4 regions of the uncultured Halovibrio sp. genome follow, and region 2 is predicted to be linked to each of the others. Evidence: predicted binding sites of a transcription regulator. Region 2 holds the regulator's gene; each other region holds the start of a gene.

Region 1 (5,589 bases), on a different contig from region 2:
GCTCCAGCGTGTAACGCAGGTCGGCACCCCGGCCACTGCGGCCCCGGCCGCCGCCGAAGATGTCACCAAAGACATCCCCGAAGATGTCGGAGAAGCTGGCGCCACCACCGCCGAAGCCACCGCCGCCACCGGCGGAGCCATCAACGCCGGCATGACCGAACTGGTCATAGGCGGCCTTCTTCTCGGGGTCACTCAGGACTTCATAGGCCTCGCTGGCCTCTTTGAAGCGCGCTTCGGCGTCTTCGTCATCCGGATTGCGGTCCGGATGATACTTCATTGCCAGCTTCCGGTATGCCTTCTTGATCTCCTTGTCATCAGCGCCCTGGGAGACGCCAAGGATCTCGTAATAGTCGCGTTTGGCCATGACAGTCTGTCAACCGTAATTCGAATGTTCACAACAACGACGAACGCGGGAGAAAGCTCCCGCGTTCGCCGATCAAAGGGTGTGGATGATGCCAGCGGTTTTACCGCTTGTCATTGTCGTCGACTTCCTCGAACTCGGCGTCAACTGCATCATCACCACCGCCCTGGTCCTGGCTGCCTTCAGCCTCGGCACCGCCTTCTTCACCCTGCTGGGAGTACATCTTCTGCGCCAGGCTGGAGGAGGCTTCGGTCAGGGCCTGGGTCTTGGCCTCGATCTGCTCCTTGTCGTCGCCCTTCATCGCCTCTTCCAGTTCGGAGATGGCGTTCTCGATGGCGGTCTTCTCCTCCTCGGTCGCCTGATCGCCGGCTTCCTCCAGGCTCTTGCGAACCGCATGGATCATGCTGTCGCCCTGGTTGCGTGCCTGGACCAGCTCCTCGAACTTCTCGTCTTCCTGAGCGTTCTGCTCAGCATCCTTGACCATCTGATCGACTTCATCTTCGGTCAGGCCGGAAGACGCCTTGATCTCAATGGACTGCTCCTTGCCGGTCGCCTTGTCCTTCGCAGAGACGTTCAGGATACCGTTGGCATCGATGTCGAACGTTACTTCGATCTGCGGTGTACCGCGCGGTGCCGGCGGGATGTCCGCCAGGTCGAAGCGACCGAGGGACTTGTTCTGGGCCGCCTGCTTGCGCTCGCCCTGGACCACGTGAATGGTTACCGCGGTCTGGTTGTCCTCGGCGGTCGAGAAGGTCTGCGACTTCTTGGTCGGGATCGTGGTGTTCTTCTCGATCACCGGTGTGGCAACGCCGCCCATGGTCTCGATACCCAGGGTCAGCGGTGTCACGTCCAGCAGCAGCACATCCTTCACATCGCCGGAGAGCACAGAGCCCTGCAGGGCCGCACCCATGGCGACAGCTTCGTCCGGGTTGACGTCCTTGCGCGGATCGGCGCCAAAGAACTCTTTGACCGCTTCCTGCACCTTGGGCATCCGTGTCTGACCGCCGACCAGAATGACCTCGTCGATGTCGCCAACCTTGACGCCGGCATCGTTGATGCAGGTCTTGCACGGATCGATGCTGCGCTTGACCAGATCCTCGACCAGCGACTCCAGCTTGGCACGGGTCACCTTCACGTTCAGGTGCTTGGGCCCGTTCTGGTCCGCCGTAATGTACGGCAGGTTCACGTCAGTCTGCTGCGCGCTGGAGAGCTCGACCTTGGCCTTCTCGGCAGCTTCCTTCAGGCGCTGCATGGCCAGGGAATCACCGCGCAGGTCAATTCCCTGCTCTTTCTTGAACTGGTCAGCCAGGTATTCGATGAGCGCGAGGTCGAAGTCTTCACCACCCAGGAAGGTGTCACCGCTGGTGGCCAGCACTTCGAACTGCTTCTCGCCGTCGACATCCGCAATCTCGATGATGGAAATGTCGAAGGTACCGCCGCCCAGGTCATACACCGCCACGGTGCGGTCCTTGCCCTTCTTGTCCAGGCCATAGGCCAGAGCGGCCGCGGTCGGCTCGTTGATGATCCGCTTCACGTCCAGCCCGGCGATACGACCTGCGTCCTTGGTAGCCTGACGCTGGTTGTCGTTGAAGTAGGCCGGAACGGTAACCACCGCTTCAGTGACCGTTTCACCGAGATAGTCCTCAGCGGTGCGCTTCATCTTCTTGAGCACCTCGGCGGACACCTGCGGGGGCGCCATCTTCTCGCCGTTCACTTCCACCCAGGCATCGCCGTTGTCGTTCTTGACGATGTCGTAGGGCACCATCTTGATGTCCTTCTGAACGACATCGTCGTCATAGGCACGGCCGATGAGACGCTTGATGGCATACAGCGTGTTTTTCGGATTGGTCACCGCCTGGCGCTTGGCTGCAGCACCTACAAGGGTTTCACCTTCGTCGGTGTAAGCCACGATGGAGGGCGTAGTGCGATCACCCTCTGCGTTTTCAATCACCTTGACCCCGTCACCATCCGGGATGGCCACGCAGGAGTTCGTGGTGCCCAGGTCAATGCCGATAATCTTACCCATGGATATCACTCCAGTTTTCTGATCGTTGAATTCAAATCCGGTATCCGGTTGCCGTTACTGCCTTTATTGGGCTTAACGGCTCAATTTCAAGCCTGCTCGTCGACGTTTCCACCTCCGGAATCGTCAGCCTTGGCCACCATGACCATTGCCGGGCGCACAACACGCTCGTGCAGGAGGTACCCCTTCTGCATCACCGCAATCACGGTGTTCGGCTCCGCCTCATTGCTCGGGACCATGGACATGGCTTCGTGCTTCTGCGGGTCGAAGGGCTCACCCACCGGGTTGATCTGCTCGACGTTGAACTTGGACAGCGCACCGATGAACATATCGAGCGTCATGTCCACGCCTTCCTTGATGCGGCTGACGACCTCCTCGTTCTGAACCTCCTGGTTCTGGGCGCTCTCAACCGCCTTCTCCAGGCTGTCGACCACCGGCAGAAGCTCCTTCACAAACTTCTCGGTGCCGAACTTGTGCGCCTTTTCCACATCAATCTCGGCACGCCGGCGGATGTTCTGCATCTCCGCCTTCGCGCGCAGCACTTCTTCCTTCTGCTCCTCGAGCTGTTCACGCAGCTGAGCGACCTCGCCATCCCCGCTGCCAGCGGACGCAGCGTCTTCGCCCGCTCCGGTTGCCGGCTCCGCTTCTTCCGCGCCGGCGCCCTGCTCGGCCTCGTTCACGGATTCATCCTTACGGGTTTCGTCATCACTCATGATCGACCTCATTGCTCGGTATCGAATTCTCTGGCCCGCTTGGGGACGTCTGCCGGGCGATATGGGGCTGCTGCAGCAGGTTTCAACCACCCCCGCGCATTTTATTCCACCCATGCGCCCTCCCAGCCCCTTGAAACCCTGACCAACTCACTGTACAAATATCCACATACTGTATATGGATACACATCAGGAGTCGCTCATGCTCACGCACCTGACCGTTGCCAACTACGCCGTTGCGGAGAAAGTGGAACTGACCATCCGGGAAGGGATGACCACGCTCACCGGCGAAACCGGTGCCGGCAAGTCCATCGTCATGGATGCCCTGAGCCTGGTCACCGGGGCCCGGGCGGATGCGGGCGCCGTGCGTGAGGGCGCGGACCGGGCCGACCTGAGCGCGGTGTTCGACCTCTCCCGCACCCCGGAGGCCCAGCAGTGGCTGGAGGAACGGGAACTGGACCAGGAGAATGACTGTGTGCTCAGGCGCGTGATCCGGCGTGATGGGCGCTCCCGCGGCTACATCAACGGCCAGCCCTGCACACTCACGGACCTGAAGACCCTGGGCAGCATGCTCATGGACATCCACAGCCAGCACCAGCATCAATCCCTGCTCAAGCGCGAGACGCATCATCGGCTGGTGGACGAATTCGGTGGCAACGGCGAACTTGCCGAACAGGTACGCGCCGCATTCCGGGAATGGCGCGAACTCAACCGCAAGCTGGAGCAGGCCAGCAACCAGCGGGATGAGCGCAACGCCCGCACGGAACTGCTGCGCTACCAGGTGGAGGAACTCGACCGGCTGGCCCTGGGCGCGGAGGAGCTGGAACAGCTCGAGGCGGAACAGAAGCAGCTGGCCAATGGTGAAAGCATTCTTGAGCAGTGCCACGAGGCTGCCCAGTGCTGCAGTGAGGGTGAACCGGCGGCGGTCAGCATGCTGGAGCACGCACGCCAGAGACTGGAGCGGCTGCCGATCGAGGTTCCCCAGCTCGCGGAAACCTGCCAGATGCTCGAAGAGGCCCGCATCCAGGCCGAGGAGGCCGGGGACAACCTGCGGCGCTTCATCGACGACTATGACTGCGACCCTCAGCGCCTGAAGGAGGTGGAAGAACGCCTGAGCTGGATCTACCAGATCGCGCGCAAGCACCAGATCCAACCCCAGGAAATCCGCGAACACCAGGCCTCACTGCGCGCCGAGCTGGATGAGCTCGAGAATGGCTCCGAAAGCCTGGAGCAGCTGCAGGAACGGATGGAAGCGGCCCGCACGGAATGGAACCGGCTTGCGGACGAACTCAGCAGTGCCCGAAGGCAGGCCGCCGAACGCCTCGACGCGGGCGTCGGCGAGGAACTGCGCCGGCTGAGCATGCCGGACATCCAGTTCCAGACCCATTTCTCTGCCCCATCCGGAGACGGCCAGCCCGCTGCCTCCGGGCACGAGGAAATGGAGTTCCTGGTCAGCACCAATGCAGGCCAGAGTGCCCGCCCGCTCGGGAAAGTAGCATCCGGCGGCGAACTCTCCCGCATCAGCCTCGCCATCCAGGTGGTCGTGGCCCAGACCTCAACGATCCCAACGCTTGTCTTCGACGAAGTGGACGTGGGCATTGGCGGTGGCGTCGCGGAAGTGGTCGGGCGGCTGCTGCGCCAGCTTGGTGAAAGCGGCCAGATCCTGTGCGTGACCCACCTGCCCCAGGTTGCCAGCCAGGCTCACCAGCACATGACCGTGAGCAAATTCACCGAGGACGAACAGACCTATTCAACAGTGGAAAACCTGGATTCCGAGGAACGGATCCGGGAGGTGGCCAGGATGCTCGGTGGCGTGGATCTCACGGAGCAGACCATGGCCCACGCCAGCGAGATGGTCCAGAAGGGGCAGGCGACCCATCACTGAATGAGGACTGTAGGAGCCTGCCTTGCAGGCGATCCAGTTCATCGCGAGCAAGGCTCGCTCCTACGGCAGCCGCGTGATGATTATTTCGGCTTCACGTAAAGGATCATGCTGTGATCCACCAGATCGAAGCCATGCTCCTCGGCGATGCGGCGCTGACGGTCCTCGATAACCTCGTCATAGAACTCGATCACCCGCCCCGTCTGGGTGCACACCATGTGGTCATGATGCTCTTCCCCGGCCAGCTCGAATACCGCATGACCGCCTTCGAAATTGTGGCGAAGCACCAGGCCCGCCGCTTCGAACTGGGTCAGCACCCGGTAAACAGTGGCCAGCCCCACGTCATCACCCGATTCCAGGAGTTTCTTGTACACATCCTCGGCACTGAGGTGGTGATCGCCTTCCGCATCCTCCGCGGCTTCCGCGCTTTCCAGGATGCTGAGAATCTTCACACGCGGCAGCGTAACCTTGAGGCCTGCCTTGCGCAGCTCGACGTTTTCTGGTGCCATGCTGAACCTAACCGTTGGTGATGGAGTGGGCTTTCGTTACCATGTGCGCTCATCTTCAGGCGGGCAGCGCGCCTCGGAGCGGCACTCAAGATAGAGGATTTCCT
Region 2 (5,589 bases):
CCGTGACGTCGTAAACCACCAGGCAGACATGGTCCACCTCCCCTGAGGCACTGGTTAGGGGGCTGAAGGTGATGTTCTGGTACATATAGGGCTCGGTGCCCGTAATCGGTCGTGCATTACGGAAAGGGAACGGGTGGGGGCGTTGTTCCCAGGTGGTGAAGGTGCGCATGTTCAGTGTCAGCGCGGTTTCCATCTTGCGCCAGATCCAGCCTTCATGGATTTCCGGAAAAATCTCTAAGAGTGAGCAATCCTGGACCCGGGTGGCACTGAAGCCGCTGTGATTTTCCATGAACCCATTCCAGAGCTGGATGCGGAGCTGGCGATCCAGTACCACCAGCCCAACCTCAATGGTCTGGAGCATATCCATGATCCAGTGGAATTCATGCAGAGTATTTCTTGATTCCGTCATGCTGAACTCCCCGTGCTGGGATCGGGAAGCCACGCGAGAGCCTCGCGCAGCGGAGCTACGGATTCCTCACTGAACAGCAGAAGCAGGTCGCACTCGAGGTCGTGGGATTCGATGGTGTAGGTGAGTTCGATGGTCAGGATCTGCTGCCACGCATACTGGCTTCCGTCCAGGAGATCGCTGATGTCCAGATGCGTACCGAGAACAACCGGGTGACTCAGTCCGAACTGTCTGTCCATCTGTTGCCCGAAGCCGCGCAGGAACGCCCCTACCATGATACTGGAAAGGTCCATGAGCGGTTCGGTGTTGTTGCTGGCATTGTCCTCCTCCGGGTAGCCGAGCAGGTGGGACAGTGTCTCCAGCCGGGCATTATTGAACAGTAAAAGGCCCTCCCCGGTGATGCCGGCGCCACTGAATCCCTGGCACACGCCTGACCAGGTGGAGGTCGAATCCGTGATGTTCAGGGCCATTCGCAGCTCCGAGGCTGCCAGCATGTTGACGCGCGGCACGGGAAGTTTGATGAATACATCCAGCAGCCGTGCCAGAAGGTCGCCTGCCTGACCCATGGCAATATTGGCAATCTCCTGAAGCGCATCCTGCCAGGGCACATCCGGATCCGAGCCTGGAGTGGGCGGTGCGGTTACATTCTCCGTGCCATGCCCAGAGGGACTGTAAAGTCCATAGTCTTTCAGGGTCTGCGCGAGAACCTGAGGGTCGATGGGTTTACGGATGAAATTGAGCGCACCGAGCCGTAGGACCCGCCTGTAAGCCTCGGGTTGGATGTCCCCGGAAACGACAAGTACAAGGGCGGGCAGTTCTTCCCGATGTACATGCTCGAGCACCACGTATCCGTCGGAGCCCGGCATATTGAGATCGAGAAAGACCACAGAGCCCTTACCGTCACGGATCGCCTCAAGGCAGGCATCGCCGTCCTCCACAAAGGTCAGCGTGGTGTCCCAGTCCGCAGGCAGGGCCCGGGCCATCTGTTTGCGTGCCATGGAGGAGTCGTCGCAGATGATCACGCCTGTGGACATCGATGCTCCGGAAAATTGGGGGAGAAAGGCACCAGGTCAGTCCCAGTAACGTATTCCAGAAAGGTAGCAGGTGCATTGGATTTTTCACATGGATCGGGGCGGGGAAGTCAGCAGGGTGTGTTCATGATAGTATGGCCTTACGTGACTGCGCGGGAGAACCGCAGATGGCGGATGCCGACAGGTGTTCACTGATCCGGGAAAAACTGACCCTGGCGGGCCAGCTGGTGCGTCTCTCGGAGGACTCTGGTTCTCCGAAAACAGTGGTAACGGGCGAGGCACTGCTTCAGGGCACTGTGGCTCTGCTTGCCGAGGCCAGAGCACTCCTCCTGAAGCTGGTGGCTGAAAGCGCCAGTGATGAGGCGGGTGATGTCGATTCCCTAGCGACCCTGCGCGCGAGGGTTGGCGACCAACCCGGTGAGGTTCAGGTGTTGTCAGCTGCTGCCGCGGACGGTAACAGCTGGTGGTCGAGGCTGGAAGTACTGCTGACGCGTCAGCAGGAGCCCGGGAGGCGTGCATCGCGACCGCGTGACGAAGCGCTGATCGCCGTTGCAGCGGCAGGGCCGGACTGTTCTCCCGACGCCCTTCGATCACTGATCAGTGACTTCAGGGATTATTTTGAGACGTTCGTGGAACGTCATGACCAATGGTAAAAGGCGTTGTCTATGCCCACATCCTTTCTGGAAATCATTCAACTGCCCACCGGTGAGTACGCGCTGCGCCGGGCGGATGATGAAAGTACCCCCCTGGTGCGGATCCGTTTCTCAGATGAAGCCAAGGAGATGCTCCAGGACAATGACCTGAACGTGGCCAAGGCCATGATCACCGCCGGCCTGGAGGCGGCGGGGTCCACCACCGATGACATCGGTGACATGGAGATGGAAGAAGAAGACACCATGCCCCCCGCCTACAACCAGACCGTTCACTGAGAATGGGTCTGTCTCTGCCGCAGTATGACTCCATGGCTGTGACCGCGTACGGAGGCGTTCTCCAGGCGGCCATAGCTGTGGCGGCTCAGTCCCGAGGTCCAGAGCACCACAGCATGGCAGGTACCAGCTGACAGCGCTTTTTCCGCCAGCGTCTCGGCGCTGTGCTGGGCCGAGGAGCGGAGGATCAGAAGCTGGTGCTGGATGATGCCGTGATGCTGCTGCCACTTGCCAACCAGTCCTGCCGGTGGGTCGATCCAGGCCAGCCAGCGTTCCTCCTGGTTGAGCTGGGTCAGCATCGGCAGCAGCAGCTGGAAGTTCTCGATCTGTTCCTCCGGCAGGATAATCTCCGTCACGTTCGCCTCCGGCGCCTCCGGAGCGTGACTCCCGCCGCCTTCGCCGGTTCCCGAGGCGGTCTCGGTGGCAGGGGGATTCCGCTGTTCCTGTGGGGTGAGATCCAGTTGTTCCATGATGGGGCTCCTGTCAGCTTCTGTGGGGTGGGTCAGTGCAGATCACCGCGGCGGATGACGCCCACGCCCAGCCCTTCGATATCCAGTGGTGTGTCAGTCAGATCCACCTGGATGGGGTCGAACTCATCATTCTCGGCAATGAGCCAGACGGTACTGCCCTCCCGGCGGAAGCGCTTGACGGTGACCTCATCCTCCAGCCGTGCCACCACGATCTGGCCGTTGTGGACGTCCGTGGTGCGGTGAACGGCCAGCAGGTCGCCGTCGAGGATGCCCACATTCTCCATGCTGGTCCCGCGCACCCGCAGGAAATAGTCTGCTGCCGGGGTGAAGAATCCAGGCTCCAGAGTGCAATGATCCTCGATGTTCTCCTCGGCGAGGATGGGGTTGCCGGCGGCAACCTGACCGACGATGGGGATGCCGGGGCTTTCCTCGACTTCCGGGAGCCGGATGCCGCGGCTGGCGCCCTTGACCATTTCGATGGCGCCCTTGCGGGCCAGGGCCCGGAGGTGTTCCTCCGCCGCGTTGGCGGATTTGAAACCCAGGGTGCTGGCGATTTCAGCCCGCGTGGGCGGGTAGCCCGTGGAATGCACGTGCTCGCGGATCAGGTCGAGAATCTGTTGCTGTCTTGGCGTCAGGTTCATAGTTAGGGCCACTGTTTTTCCGTACAGGTACTGTCAATGTATACAGTCTTCGTGGCCCTGTCAAAGGGGATCAACCGATGGAGAAAGTGCCCGGGGGTTGGGCGTCACTGGGTTGGGTTTCAACACGGCTTACTGAGGCGGCGGGTGGGCCATGGTGAAGCCAGTCCACCAGCTGGTTGACGGCGTTCTCACCGCCGCAGGCAAGTACTTCCACACTGCCGTCGGGCTGGTTGCGGGCGTAGCCGGTGACGCCCAGCCGCTGCGCCTGGGCGCGGGTGTTGTCACGGAAACTTACGCCCTGAACGCGGCCCTCCACCCGGGCCAGGATACAGGTCTCTGCCATAGCGTTGTCCTCCTACCAGCGGGCCTTGTCCCACATCTCTGGATTGGCCCAGTTCTCCGGATTGTTCCACTCGCGCACGTAATTGTAGGTATCCAGATCATAGGCGAACAGTGTGGCATTCACGGGATCGGTGTAGTGGTAGAGGCGGGTGAACCCCATGCCGATGAAATCCTGGAATCGCCAGGGGCTGCCGTCGCGGACATAGACAGCGATCCGGGTAGCGCCCATGTTCCGGAGCTGGCCGAGCAGCTTCTGGCCCTGCGGCTGTGGCAGTTCCTCCAGTGTGTCGGTGATCAGGGCCAGGTCGAACAGCCTTGGTAGCGGAAAGGCACTGTTGGGGGCTTCGGCGGGAAGACGCAGGCACTCGGCCTCTGCCGGTCGCTCCGGCCATTCCTGCAGGCACTGTTCGGCCAGACCGGCGCTGTGTACGACGGACGTGGGCTGGTAATGCGCCAGGATCATGGTCAGGTCCTGTTCGGGATTGTAGCCGTTGGCGTCGGTGGCCATGGGCGCCTCGCGGAGTCGGGAATTACTGGAAGTCTCGGCTTCTGACGTTGAGCCTGTCAATGAGATGGCTGAGGTCATCCAGGCGCCCGGCGATCACGTGGATAACCCCTTCCTGACGCTCCAGGGTGCCACGGACCTGCAACAGCCGGGCGTTGAGCAGGGGGCGGCGCTGACAGCGGGCGGTGTCCCGCCAGACGATCACATTGATATTGCCGGTCTCGTCCTCAAGGGTCACGAAGGTAACGCCGGCGGCGGAACCGGGGCGCTGTCGGCCGGTGACAAGTCCTGATACAGCCACGGGCCGGCTGCTTTCGGCGTTCTCCAGATCCACGGCCCGCAGGCAGTGACGGAGTCGGCCCCGGTCCCGCAGCTGGGCCAGTGGATGGCGTTCCAGTGTGAGCCCGAGACTGGTGCAGTCCTCGAGCGTCCGCTGGGCCTCATCAGGGGCCGGCATGCGGGAGCGGGAATCCCGCGGCGGCTGCCCTCCATCCCCCGCCAGTGGCAGGGGATGATCCGGCTCCAGCAGGTCCCAGCGGGCCTGGTGGCGGTTGTCGCTCAGTGGCTGCAGGGCACCGCTGGCGGCCAGGGCTTCCAGATCGGGGCTGGCGAGCCCCGTACGCCGCCGCAGGTCCTGCAGGCTGGCGTAACCGCCACAGGGGCGGCATTCAACCACATGCAGGGCGGCATCCCGCCCGAGGCTGTCGATCAGCCTCAGGCCCAGACGCACGGCGGGGGTGTCGCCGTCGTCCTCCAGGCGGTGTGCCTCATGGCTCTGGTTGATGTCCACGGGCCGCACCTCGACGCCTTCCCGCCGGGCGTTCTGGACCAGCTGTGACGGCGAGTAGAACCCCATGGGCTGGCTGTTGAGCAGGGCGCATAGAAAAGCTGCCGGGTGATGGCACTTGAGCCAGGCGCTGACATAGACCAGCAGGGCGAAGCTGGCGGCGTGGGATTCCGGGAAGCCATAACCGCCGAAGCCCTTCATCTGGCGGTATAGATTTTCTGCGAATTCAGTGCTGTAACCGTTACTGTTCATGCCATCTATGAGCTTTTCCCGGAACCGGGAGAGATCGCCGTGGCGCTTCCAGGCGGCCATGGCCCGGCGCAGCTGGTCAGCCTCACCGGCGCTGAAGCCGGCCGCCACCATGGCGAGCCGGATGACCTGTTCCTGAAAGATGGGCACCCCCAGAGTGGGCTCGAGCACCTCGCGGATGCGGTCGTCCGCGTAGGGAACGTCGTCCGGCGCATTCCGGCGCTGCAGGTAG
Region 3 (5,589 bases), on a different contig from region 2:
CCGGGCTACCGGCGTTTCCTGGCGCGGCTCGCGGACGAACTGATGCCGCGCCTGACGCGGGGAGATCGGGTGCTGGATTTCGGCTGTGGCCCCGGACCCGCACTGGTGACCATGCTGCGCGAGGCGGGGTTCGCCGCCGATGGCTATGATCCCTTCTACGCGCCGGACGAGGCGCTTCTAGGGCGCTCGTACCAGGCGATCACCTGCACCGAGGTGGTTGAGCATCTGCATGACCCGGCAGCTACCTTCCGGCTGTTGGACCGGCTGCTGCTGCCTGGGGGCTGGCTGGGCGTGATGACCTGTTTCCAGACGGACGACGACCGGTTCGCCGGCTGGCACTACCGGCGGGATCCGACCCATGTGGTGTTCTACAGGGAAGCCACGCTGCACCGGGTCGCGGCGCGGTTCGGCTGGCACTGTGAGGTGCCACGCAAGGACGTGGCTCTTATGCGGAAACCGGTCTAGGCGCCGTCGCGCTCCAGGTACTGTTTCTTGCCCTTGACGCCATCCCATTGCTCGGCGTCTTCCGGCGGATCCTTCTTCTCTGTGATGTTCGGCCATTTGGCCGCCAGATCCGCGTTGATCTCCAGGAACTCCTCCTGGTCATCGGGCAGTTCGTCCTCGGAGTAGATGGCCTCGGCCGGACACTCCGGTTCACAGAGAGCACAGTCAATGCACTCGTCCGGGTCGATGGCGAGGAAGTTCGGCCCCTCGTAGAAACAGTCCACGGGGCAGACTTCCACGCAGTCGGTGTACTTGCACTTGATGCAGTTTTCAGTAACGACAAACGTCATGGTTACATCCTAGCGATGGTTCAGGCGGCTATTCTAGGGTCGGGCGACGGGGTCTGCAATGACCCGGCTCAATCGCCGCCAAGGCGTTCCCGCAGACGGGCCCGCAGCTCATACAGGGTGTTGAGCGCTTCACGCGGGCTCATGCCGTCCGGGTCGATTCCTAGGATATCACGTTCCTCTGGCGAGGGTTCCAGGCTGGCGAACATGTCCGCCTGCATGGCCGAGGCCGGAGCCGGTTCGGCGCGTGTTGCGCCGGCGCTGCCCTCGAGTTCGTCCAGTTTGCGCCGGGCATTGTCGATGACGTCCACCGGTACCCCTGCAAGCCGCGCCACCTGCAGCCCGTAGCTGCGGCTGGCGGCGCCCTCATGGACACTGTGCAGAAAGACGATGCTGTCCTCGTGCTCCGTGGCGGTAAGGTGGACGTTACGGGCGCTACCGGCCTGCTCCGGCAGGCTGGTGAGCTCAAAGTAGTGGGTGGCGAACAGGGTGTAGCTGCCGACATCCCGGGCCAGACGCTCGGCCGCTGCCCAGGCCAGCGACAGGCCGTCGAAGGTGCTGGTGCCGCGACCCACCTCGTCCATCAGTACCAGGCTCTCGGGCGTGGCGTTGTGCAGGATGTTGGCGGTTTCGGTCATTTCCACCATAAAGGTGGAGCGGCCGCTGGCGATGTCGTCCGAGGCGCCCATGCGGGTGAAGATGCGGTCCACCGGGCCCAGGGTGGCGCTTTCGGCCGGTACATGGCTGCCGCAGTAGGCGAGCAGGGTGATCAGCGCGGTCTGGCGCATGTAGGTGGATTTACCGCCCATGTTGGGGCCTGTGATCACCAGCATGCGGTTGCGGTCGTCCAGGTGCAGGTCGTTGGGCACGAAGGGGGCATCCTGGAGGTATTCCACCACCGGGTGACGGCCCTGGCTGATGGCGATGCCGGGTTCGTCACTGAATGCCGGGGCATTGAAGCGCAGGCTCTGGGCCCTTTCGGCGAAATTGGTCAGCACATCCAGCTCGCAGAGGGCACCTGCGGTTTCCTGGAGGTCCGAGAGATGTTCGCCCAGATGCTTCACGAGCTCGTCATAGAGATACTTCTCCCGCGCCAGGGCGCGGCTCTTCGCACTCAGGGCGCGGTCCTCGAACTCCTTGAGTTCGGGGGTGATGAACCGTTCGGCGTTCTTCAGCGTCTGCCGGCGGATGTATTCCGTGGGCGCATTGTGGGACTGGGTCCGGCTGATCTCGATGTAGTAGCCGTGAACCCGGTTGTAGCCCACCTTGAGAGTATTGATTCCGGTGCGCTCCCGTTCGCGCTCTTCCACCTGCATCAGGTAGTCGCCGGCGTTCTCGCTGAGGCTGGTGAGTTCGTCCAGTTCCCCGTCGTAGCCGGCACGCAGCACGCCACCGTCGCGTACTACCACCGGTGGGTTGTCCACAATCGCCCGTTCCAGCGTTTCCGCCAACACCGGGTAGGTTGCTATGCGTTCGGCGATTGCCTGCAGGTGGGGCAGCTCCAGGCGCGCCATGTCCTGTTGGAGTTCGGGCAGGGTGATCAGGGCATCGCGCAGCCGCGCCAGGTCCCTGGGCCGGGCGGAACCCAGACCGACCCGGGAGAGAATGCGCTCAATATCACCGATCCCGCGCAGGCGTTCGTGGATGGCCTCATGCTGATGATCGGTCAGCAGGGCGCTGACGCTGTCGCGGCGCTGGCGCACAGTCCCGGCATCGCGCAGGGGGCGATTGAGCCAGCGCCGCAGCAGCCGCCCGCCCATGGCGGTGGCAGTGCGGTCCATGACCGAGGCCAGCGTGTTCTGCTGGCCGCCGGCAAGGTTGGTGTCGATTTCCAGGTTGCGGCGGCTGGCCGCGTCCATGGAGACGCTCTCCTCACGCCGTTCGCGGCTGAGCCTGCGGATGTGCGGCAGGTTGTTGCGCTGGGTGTCACGAGCGTACTGCAGCAGGCAGCCGGCGGCCTGTATGGCCAGGGTCAGATCCTCGCAGCCGAAACCACGCAGGTCACGCACCTGCAGCTGGCGCGTCAGCAGCCGGTGAGCGGATTCCATCTCGAACAGCCAGGGACCCTGGCGGCGGATACCGCTGAAGCCTTCCAGCAGTTCCGGGCTGGGGAAGTCCTCGCTGATCAGGATCTCGGCGGGCTGCAGACGTTCCAGTTCGGCGCTCAGGGCCTCTTCCGAATCCAGCTCCTCAACGACGAACTGACCGGAGGAGATCTCCAGGGTGGCGATGCCGAAGGCCCCCTTGTGGGAATGTATCGCCATGAGCAGGTTGTCCCGGCGTTCCTCCAGCAGCGCCTCGTCGCTCAGGGTGCCCGGGGTGACGATGCGCACCACCTCGCGGTCCACCGGTCCCTTGCTGGTTTCCGGGTCACCGGTCTGTTCACAGATGGCGATGGCGTGGCCGCCGCGGACCAGGCGCGCGATGTAGTTTTCCGCCGAATGGTAGGGCACACCGGCCATGGGCACCGGCTGACCGGCGGACTGGCCGCGTGCGGTCAGGGTGATGTCCAGCATCTCGGCGGCGCGGCGTGCGTCCTCGTAGAACAGTTCGTAGAAGTCGCCCATGCGGTAGAACAGCAGCTCATTCGGGTGCTGGGCCTTGAGCTGCAGGTACTGGCGCATCATCGGCGTGTGGCTGTTGAGATCGGGTTCCGCTGCGGACATGATCTGTTCTTGAGCCTGCTGATCTGATGGAATGCACGATTCTAGTCCCATGAACCCGCGAACGAAACGGAGAGCCGTATGGGAGAGCCATCGGACGCCACCCTGGCGCGCAAGGCCGCCTCACTGGGCGAATGCCTGCGTGGCCAGGGGCGCGTGATCGCGACCGCCGAATCCTGCACCGGCGGCTGGGTCGCCAAATGCCTGACGGATACATCGGGCAGTTCCGATTACTTTGAGACCGGGCTGGTCACCTACAGCAATGAGGCCAAGGAAAAGCTTCTGGGTGTGCCCGCGGGCATTCTTGCCGGGCACGGAGCGGTATCCTCCGCCGTGGCCTCGGCCATGGTCTCCGGCACACTCGAGAAAACCGGGGCGGATGTGGCTTTGGCCGTCAGCGGTATTGCCGGGCCTGGCGGCGGCAGCGCGGAAAAACCCGTGGGCACTGTCTGGTTCGGCTGGGGGGTGGCGGGCAGCACCCCCGTTACCACCTGCAAACAGTTTGAAGGAGACCGTGATCAGGTCCGGCGCGAGGCGGTTGAGTTCGCCCTGAAGCGCCTCAAGCGCTGGCTGCAGGGATGACCGTTGAATCACTGATCAGGTCTGTGCATAATACTGTCCATACATACAGTTCAGGGTTCCTGGACAACGTCGTGACTACGGCAGGCACCAACCGACCAGAAGGCAGAAACAATGGATGACAACCGCAAAAAGGCACTGAATTCCGCGCTTTCCCAGATTGAACGCCAGTTCGGCAAGGGGGCGGTCATGAAGATGGGCGACCAGCCGCGGGAGGCCATGCCGGCGGTGTCCACCGGCTCCCTGGGGCTGGATGTCGCCCTGGGGATCGGTGGCCTGCCCCTGGGGCGGGTGGTCGAGATCTTTGGGCCGGAGTCCTCCGGCAAGACTACGCTTACGCTCCAGGTGATTGCGGAAGCCCAGCGCGAGGGCAAGACCTGCGCCTTTGTGGATGCCGAGCATGCCCTGGACCCGATCTATGCTGAAAAACTGGGCGTGGATATCAATGAGTTGCTGGTGTCCCAGCCGGATACAGGTGAGCAGGCGCTTGAGATCTGCGACATGCTGGTGCGCTCCGGCGCAGTCGATGCGGTTGTGGTGGACTCTGTGGCGGCTCTGACACCCAAGGCCGAAATTGAGGGCGAGATGGGCGACTCCCACGTCGGTCTGCAGGCGCGGCTGATGTCCCAGGCGCTGCGTAAGCTCACCGCCAGCGTGAAGACGTCAGGCACCATGCTGGTGTTCATCAACCAGATCCGGATGAAAATCGGCGTGATGTTCGGCTCGCCCGAGACCACAACGGGCGGTAACGCCCTCAAGTTCTACTCCTCGGTCCGCCTGGACATCCGGCGCACGGGGTCGGTCAAGGAAGGCGAGGAAGTGGTCGGTAATGAGACCCGGGTGAAGGTCGTCAAGAACAAGGTGGCGCCTCCCTTCCGACAGGCCGAGTTCCAGATCATGTACGGCACCGGCATCAACCGCATGGCCGAAATCGTTGATATGGGGGTCAAGGAAGGCCTGGTTGAGAAGTCCGGTGCCTGGTACAGCTACAAAGGCGACAAGATCGGCCAGGGTAAGGCGAATGCCAGCAAGTTCCTGAGTGACAATCCCGGAATCGCCAACGAGATCGAAACCCAGATCCGCGAGCGGCTGATGCCCAAACCCAATGAAGCCGCTGGCAAGAAAGACGAGGCATCCGGAGACGATGCGCTGGCCGAGGACGCCAGTGAGGATCTGCTCTGAGACATGGTGATCCCATCGGATCAGCTTTCAGGTGAGGCGCTCGAGGCATTGATCGAGGAGTATTGCCTCCGGGAAGCCGGGGGAGCGGATGTCGAGGATCCTCTGTCTGACTGCCGCGAGCAGGTGGCGCGGGCCGTGGCCCGTGGCCAGCTGGTCGTTCTGTATACCCCCTATAACCCCAACCAGGTAGCCACGCTGGTGCCGGCTGATCAACTGGACGACAATGAGGTTCCGGACGAACAGCAGGGGGAATCGGCACCGTGAATAAGTGGTCCACACTCGGGATAGAGCAGACCCATGATCCAGAGGCCATTGAGGCCGCTTTCGAGCATCAACTGAGGTTCGTGGATCCGGATTCCACTCCGGAGCGCTAT
Region 4 (5,589 bases), on a different contig from region 2:
ATCTCCCAGACCGAAGATGGCCGGGTAGTGGCGATGCTGGAGGGTCTCCGAATCAAGATCCAGCCATCCCCCGTCATTGCCCAGGCCCGACTCGGCGATGAATCGGGGCGCTTTCTGGGGCGGCACGGTGTGCAGCATGTCAAAACGCCGCTCCACCATGTGCTCTCCATCATCGCCAGCCACCGCGAATTGCGCGGTCCGGGACGGACCATCTACGGCCACAAGGCGATTCTGGAACTGGGTATGGATGCCGTAGCGCTCCACATAGCGCTCCAGCGCGGGAACATAATCCTGAACGCCAAACAGCTTATCGCCGGCGTTGCAGAAGTGCACATCAATGTCACCCAACCGACCCTGGCGCTGCCAGTAATGGCAGGACAGGTACATGGCCTTCTGCGGTGCACCGGCGCACTTGATCGGCATCGGAGGCTGTGAGAACAGGGCCGTCCCCTTTTTCAGCGACTGCACCAGTGACCAGGTGTAGGGCGCCAGGTCATAGCGGTAGTTGGAGGTGACCCCATTGCAGCCAAGCGTGCCACTGAGCCCCTCGATCGCATCCCAGTCCAGATCCAGCCCGGGCGCGACAATCAGCCGCCGCCAACCGAGGACACGACCATCTCCCAGCGTCACCTGACGATGCTGCGGCTCAACGCGGCTGGCGCTGGTGCGGTACCAGCTGACATCCCGCGGCATCACGCTCGCCATCGGCCTACGAGTGGACTCGGGAGAGAAGACGCCTCCTCCGACCATCGTCCATCCCGGCTGGTAGCTGTGTACCTCCGAAGGTTCAACAATGGCGATATCCAGACTGCGCTGGCGCTTGAGCAGACTGGCGGCAACGGAGATTCCCGCTGCCCCGCCACCGATGATCACGATCTGGTGGGTCGTTGTAGGCGCCGGCGTTGCGGTGTGATCACTCATGGGATGTCTCCAGTTGGTTCACGTCATTCCGGATCGGGGCTACCCCCGGCCGGCTCCAGCAGTGGACGCAGGGTCTCGGGGTCATGCCCCAGAGCCCGCATGCGCTCCAGTACCGTCTCGGGCTGCTCGCCGTCATGGCGGATTCGGGCAAGTGCCCAGAGATGGATGGAACGCCGCCCACTGCGACAGAAGATGAGAAGCGGGCGCGGCAGGGTTTCAAGTGCCTCGTGAAAGGCGGCCACGTCGGCATCCGAGTACTCACCGGTGGCCACCGGGATGCAGGTCCAGGAAAGCCCCAGACTCTGCGCTTTCTGCGCAAGGGCCTGCTCATCATGATCGGCAGACTCAGCAGGCCGCCGGTTGCAGATCAGCGCCTGAAACCCCTGCTGTTGCGCATTCTCCAGGTCTTCAGCAGTCATGGCGCCGGAAAGTCCGACACCATCTTCAACCTGTTGGATCGTCATTGCTGCAACCTCCGTTCAATTACCCCAGGCCGCGCCAGAGAGGGTGTCCAGGGGAATCTTGATGTAGCGCCGACCATTGTCTTCCGGCTCCGGGAGACGACCACCGCGGGTATTGACCTGAAGCGCGTGCAGGATCAGCTTCGGCATTGGCAGCTGGCTATCGCGCTCGTTGCGCATGGCCACATAGGCTTCCCGATTCTGATCCACCAGGTGCTTGTTGCTGCGACGCTGCTCGCCCACCGTGCTTTCCCACTCAGGTTCACGGCCATCAGGCATGTAATCATGGCCCGTGAAGACCCTTGTCTCTTCCGGCAGTGCCAGGATGGCCTGGATGGACTCCCAGAGCTGTTCGGCGCTGCCGCCAGGGAAATCCGCCCGCGCTGTACCAAAGTCAGGCTGGAACAGGGTGTCGTGAACAAAGGCGGCATCGCCGATCACATAGGTGATGGATGCCAGCGTATGGCCTGGCGAGAACATCACCTCCGCTTCCATCTCACCCACGGTGAAACGGTCACCTTCACTGAACAGGCGGTCCCACTGACTGCCATCAGTCGCCAGGTCCGGGAAGTTGTAGATGTCTTTCCACAGCGCCTGCACGGCGGTTACCTCGCTGCCAATCGCCGTTGGCGCGCCGGTTTTGCCCTTCAGGTACTGGGCGGCGGAGAAATGGTCGGCGTGCGGATGGGTATCCAGAATCCATTCAACCGTCAGACCCTGGTCCGCCACGTATTCCAGGATCTCATCCGCGTGATGGGTCCCCGTCGCGCCCGATTTCTCGTCGTAATCGAGCACCGGATCAATGATGGCGCACTGGCTGGTTGCGGGATCGGAAACCACGTACTGAATGCTGAAAGTCCGCGGGTCGTAGAACCCGGCCACATCCGGCTTGCCGGCGCCTGTGCTGCTGGAACGCTCGAACGTTTTCATGTCGGCCTCCAAAGGAATCGTGAGCTTAATGAATTTTTAGCTATTTGGTTATAACGTTAATACCAAATGACATATAAAGCAATGGGGCGTGATTATCGGGACCATCCCCGGACGCTATCGCAGCACCAGGGATGGCCTACCGCCCTCAGAGTTTCGCCATACGCAGATAGGGCCGCAGCTCCTCCCACCCGTTCGGGAAGAGCTCACTGGCCCGCTCGTTTGGAATCGACGGCGGGATGATCACGTCATCACCCTGATTCCAGTCAGCGGGAAGCGCGCAGGTGCGGTTATCGCTGGTCTGCAGTGCATCGATGGCACGCAGAATCTCATCGAAATTGCGACCCACGGTCATCGGGTAGGTCATGGTCAGACGGATCCGCTTGTCCGGATCGATGATAAAAACACTGCGCACCGCGGCCGTCTCACTCTCGCCCGGATGGATCATGTCGTAGAGCCGCGCGATATTGAAATCCGCATCCGCCAGGATCGGAAAATCAAGCGTGGTGCTCTGCGTGTCATTAACGTCCTCGATCCACTTCAGGTGCTCTTCCGCGGTATCAGTGGAAAGCCCGATGGGTTTCACGCCCCGGCGCTCGAACTGATCGGCCAGCTGCGCGGTCCGCCCCATTTCAGTGGTACATACCGGCGTGAAATCCGCAGGGTGGCTGAAGAGGAAGGCCCAGGAATCGCCAATCCAATCATGGAAGTGGATGGTTCCCTTTGTACTCTCTGCCGTGAAATCCGGCGCTGTATCGCCAAGTCGAAGTGTCATGGTGTTTCCCCTGTGCACTGTGATTACTGATGGTTTCTGGAGAGTCGACGCCGGCTGTCGCTGTCTCCAGTACGCGAATCATAGGGGGAAACTTTTTAATATGCTATGTGAGTATAACGATAGAACTATTAGGTTTTATAAATCGCTCGGAAGTCCCAACCACACCTTTTTCTTGACCTCAAAACTGTCTATTTATACAGTTTTGAGGATGAAGGGACGGGCCAGCCAGACCAATATCCCGCATCGGTTCGAGGCCCGCGTCAGCGAGCCATGGGCCGATGAGGCATCGTCTCCCGAAGCAGAGGGAGCGCCCCCTACCACCATCCAACCGGTGGCAGCGCGCTCGATCATCAGCCGGAATGAATCGCCGGATGTACCCTTCAGCCAGTCCGTAAACCCTTACCAGGGCTGCGAACACGGGTGTATTTACTGCTTTGCCAGGCCTTCCCACGCCTACCAGGATCTGTCACCGGGGCTGGACTTTGAGACCCGAATCCAGGTCAAAACCAACGCGCCCGACAAGCTTAAAGCGGCTCTGGACCACCCCCGCTATAAGCCCACGCCGATTGCTCTGGGCGTCAACACGGACGCCTACCAGCCAGCAGAGAAGAATCACCGGATCACCCGCCAACTGCTGGAGATACTGCTCGAATACCGTCATCCGGTGTCCATCATTACCAAGAGCGGACTGATCCTGCGGGACACAGACCTGCTGTCGGAGATGGCGGCAATGGGGCTGTGCTCCGTGCGGGTCTCGCTGACGACCCTCGACAACCGACTCAAGGGCCAGCTGGAGCCCAGGGCCACAGCAGCGGCCACGCGGTTACGGGTGCTGCGTGAACTCAGTGCTGCTGGTATCCCCACCGGGGTTCTGACCGCCCCCATCATCCCGTTCATCAATGACCACGAAATGGAATCCATGCTCACCGCAGCGGCGGAAAACGGCGCACAGCGCGCCAGCTGGGTGCTGCTGCGCCTACCCTACGAGGTGACGCCGCTGTTCGAGGACTGGCTGCAGCGTCATTACCCGGACCGGGCAACACACGTTATGAACCGTATCCGCGATCTCAGGGGCGGCAATACCAACAGCAGTGAGTGGGGACAACGGATGACGGGCACGGGCGTTCTGGCAGGACTCTATCGGCAGCGGTTCGAGCGTCAGTGCCGTGCGGTGGGGTTGAACGTGCACGAAGAGGAACCGCTGGACACCGGATTGTTCCGGCGCCCAGGCGGTGAGCAGATGGGGCTGTTCTAGACGTAGAAGTGCAGGTCTTCCTGCGCCTTGAGCAGATCCCGCATCGTGATGGGGTCGTCCCCGAAGAAGAAGACCAGCCCCCAGTGTGTGCCGAAGGCTGACCGGTCCGGTACCGTTTCCTCTTTTGGTTCGACCAGTTCGTGAGACTCGAAGTACGGATGTTCCGTGGTCTCTTTGGGCATTTCCAGCCTGCTGACGACACGATGGCGCGGGTAAACACCAAAGCACCCGGCGTAGCCCCTGGCACCTTCCACTTCTTTCGGGAAGAAGTTTTCCACCTCTTCCCTGGTGCTCTTGGGATCGAACACCAGCATGGACGCCTGATAGGCGCTGAACCCGTAAGCCCGCTCAATCAGTTCGAACGCCTTGAACCCGGGTGGACGATAGGCGATCTCACCAAAGTACATTTCGCCATCGGCGGTCACAAAGTACTCCGGGTGGATCAGGCCAAACTGGATATCGAAGGTCTTGATCAGCTTCTCGATCTGCTTGGTGATCGCGTTGCGCCAGCTTTCCAGCTCCTTGGTGGCGGGCACAAAGACCGAATACCCCAGCGTCACGTACTCAGAGATGTTGAGGAACTGGATCTTACCATCGTGGATCCAGGCCTCGACCGCGAACTCCCAGCCATCCAGGTGGCTTTCCATGAGCAGCGGATACTCTTCGTCCGGTATGTGCTCGATCTCTTCAAGCGTGCGGATCATGCGGTGCCCGAGGCAGCCGGCCTTGTCGAAGGCTTTGACGTGAATCGGGTCATCCGGGTCACCGTCAAGCTTGAGCAGCGTCTGGTTAACGCGCTTCATAAAGCGGACGATGTCGTCCTTTTCGTGGGCTTCCTCGAAAATCCCCACGCGTATACCACCCAGCTGGGCGCGGCGCTTCATCAGCGCCTTGTCCCGGAACAGGATGGACTGACCGTACATGCGCGGGTTGTCCATGAGCACTGAGTTGATCGCACCCGACCACTCAACGGTTTCCTCAAACAGGGGTATGGCGACATCAACCCCTTCTTCTTTCAGCCGCTCGGCAATTTCCAGCGAACGGTCGTTCAGACGCTCAAAATCCCAGGAAATGAATGGAATCTTGTTGGCTTCGCAGAAATCAGCGGCCCACTCGGGGGCGACCACGATGTAGCGCCGATCAAACTTCTGGGCGGCTTTAATGGCGTTGACGCTCCAGCCCAGCAGTGCGATGTAGCCCTTATTCGGGTCTTTGGGTGTTTCCGTTCCGCGTACCGAGTCCAGTGTCGG

What was found. Region 2 encodes LexA, which represses DNA repair genes until DNA is damaged. Its sites were predicted from a motif close to TACTGTNTANNTANACAGTA; they were not measured.
Region 1: a site for LexA is predicted at 3,265-3,284, ahead of recN (DNA repair protein RecN). Genes of this name have one in related genera too.
Region 3: a site for LexA is predicted at 4,068-4,087, ahead of recA (recombinase RecA). Genes of this name have one in related genera too.
Region 4: a site for LexA is predicted at 3,267-3,286, ahead of QZ501_RS06200 (PA0069 family radical SAM protein). Genes of this name have one in related genera too.

What each region holds. Positions count from the first base shown of each region.
Region 1 is NZ_CAJXMA010000084.1:1,714-7,302, forward strand. It holds gene dnaJ (molecular chaperone DnaJ) at 1-364, opposite strand, end outside; gene dnaK (molecular chaperone DnaK) at 465-2,387, opposite strand; gene grpE (nucleotide exchange factor GrpE) at 2,474-3,097, opposite strand; gene recN (DNA repair protein RecN) at 3,297-4,979, shown strand; gene fur (ferric iron uptake transcriptional regulator) at 5,060-5,485, opposite strand.
Region 2 is NZ_CAJXMA010000034.1:10,893-16,481, reverse strand. It holds gene QZ501_RS08450 (sensor domain-containing diguanylate cyclase) at 1-409, opposite strand, end outside; gene QZ501_RS08445 (response regulator) at 406-1,440, opposite strand; gene QZ501_RS08440 (DUF6586 family protein) at 1,605-2,090, shown strand; gene QZ501_RS08435 (hypothetical protein) at 2,103-2,366, shown strand; gene QZ501_RS08430 (SulA-like leucine-rich domain-containing protein) at 2,360-2,833, opposite strand; gene lexA (transcriptional repressor LexA) at 2,866-3,474, opposite strand; gene yccX (acylphosphatase) at 3,545-3,817, opposite strand; gene QZ501_RS08415 (DUF6231 family protein) at 3,830-4,324, opposite strand; gene QZ501_RS08410 (error-prone DNA polymerase) at 4,347-5,589, opposite strand, start outside.
Region 3 is NZ_CAJXMA010000053.1:8,877-14,465, forward strand. It holds gene QZ501_RS10720 (class I SAM-dependent methyltransferase) at 1-465, shown strand, start outside; gene fdxA (ferredoxin FdxA) at 462-794, opposite strand; gene mutS (DNA mismatch repair protein MutS) at 863-3,457, opposite strand; gene QZ501_RS10735 (CinA family protein) at 3,536-4,036, shown strand; gene recA (recombinase RecA) at 4,148-5,215, shown strand; gene QZ501_RS10745 (YheU family protein) at 5,219-5,479, shown strand; gene QZ501_RS10750 (hypothetical protein) at 5,476-5,589, shown strand, end outside.
Region 4 is NZ_CAJXMA010000020.1:24,585-30,173, reverse strand. It holds gene QZ501_RS06220 (FAD/NAD(P)-binding oxidoreductase) at 1-921, opposite strand, end outside; gene QZ501_RS06215 (TIGR01244 family sulfur transferase) at 945-1,385, opposite strand; gene QZ501_RS06210 (MBL fold metallo-hydrolase) at 1,401-2,312, opposite strand; gene QZ501_RS06205 (peroxiredoxin) at 2,458-3,084, opposite strand; gene QZ501_RS06200 (PA0069 family radical SAM protein) at 3,293-4,339, shown strand; gene QZ501_RS06195 (carboxylate--amine ligase) at 4,336-5,589, opposite strand, start outside.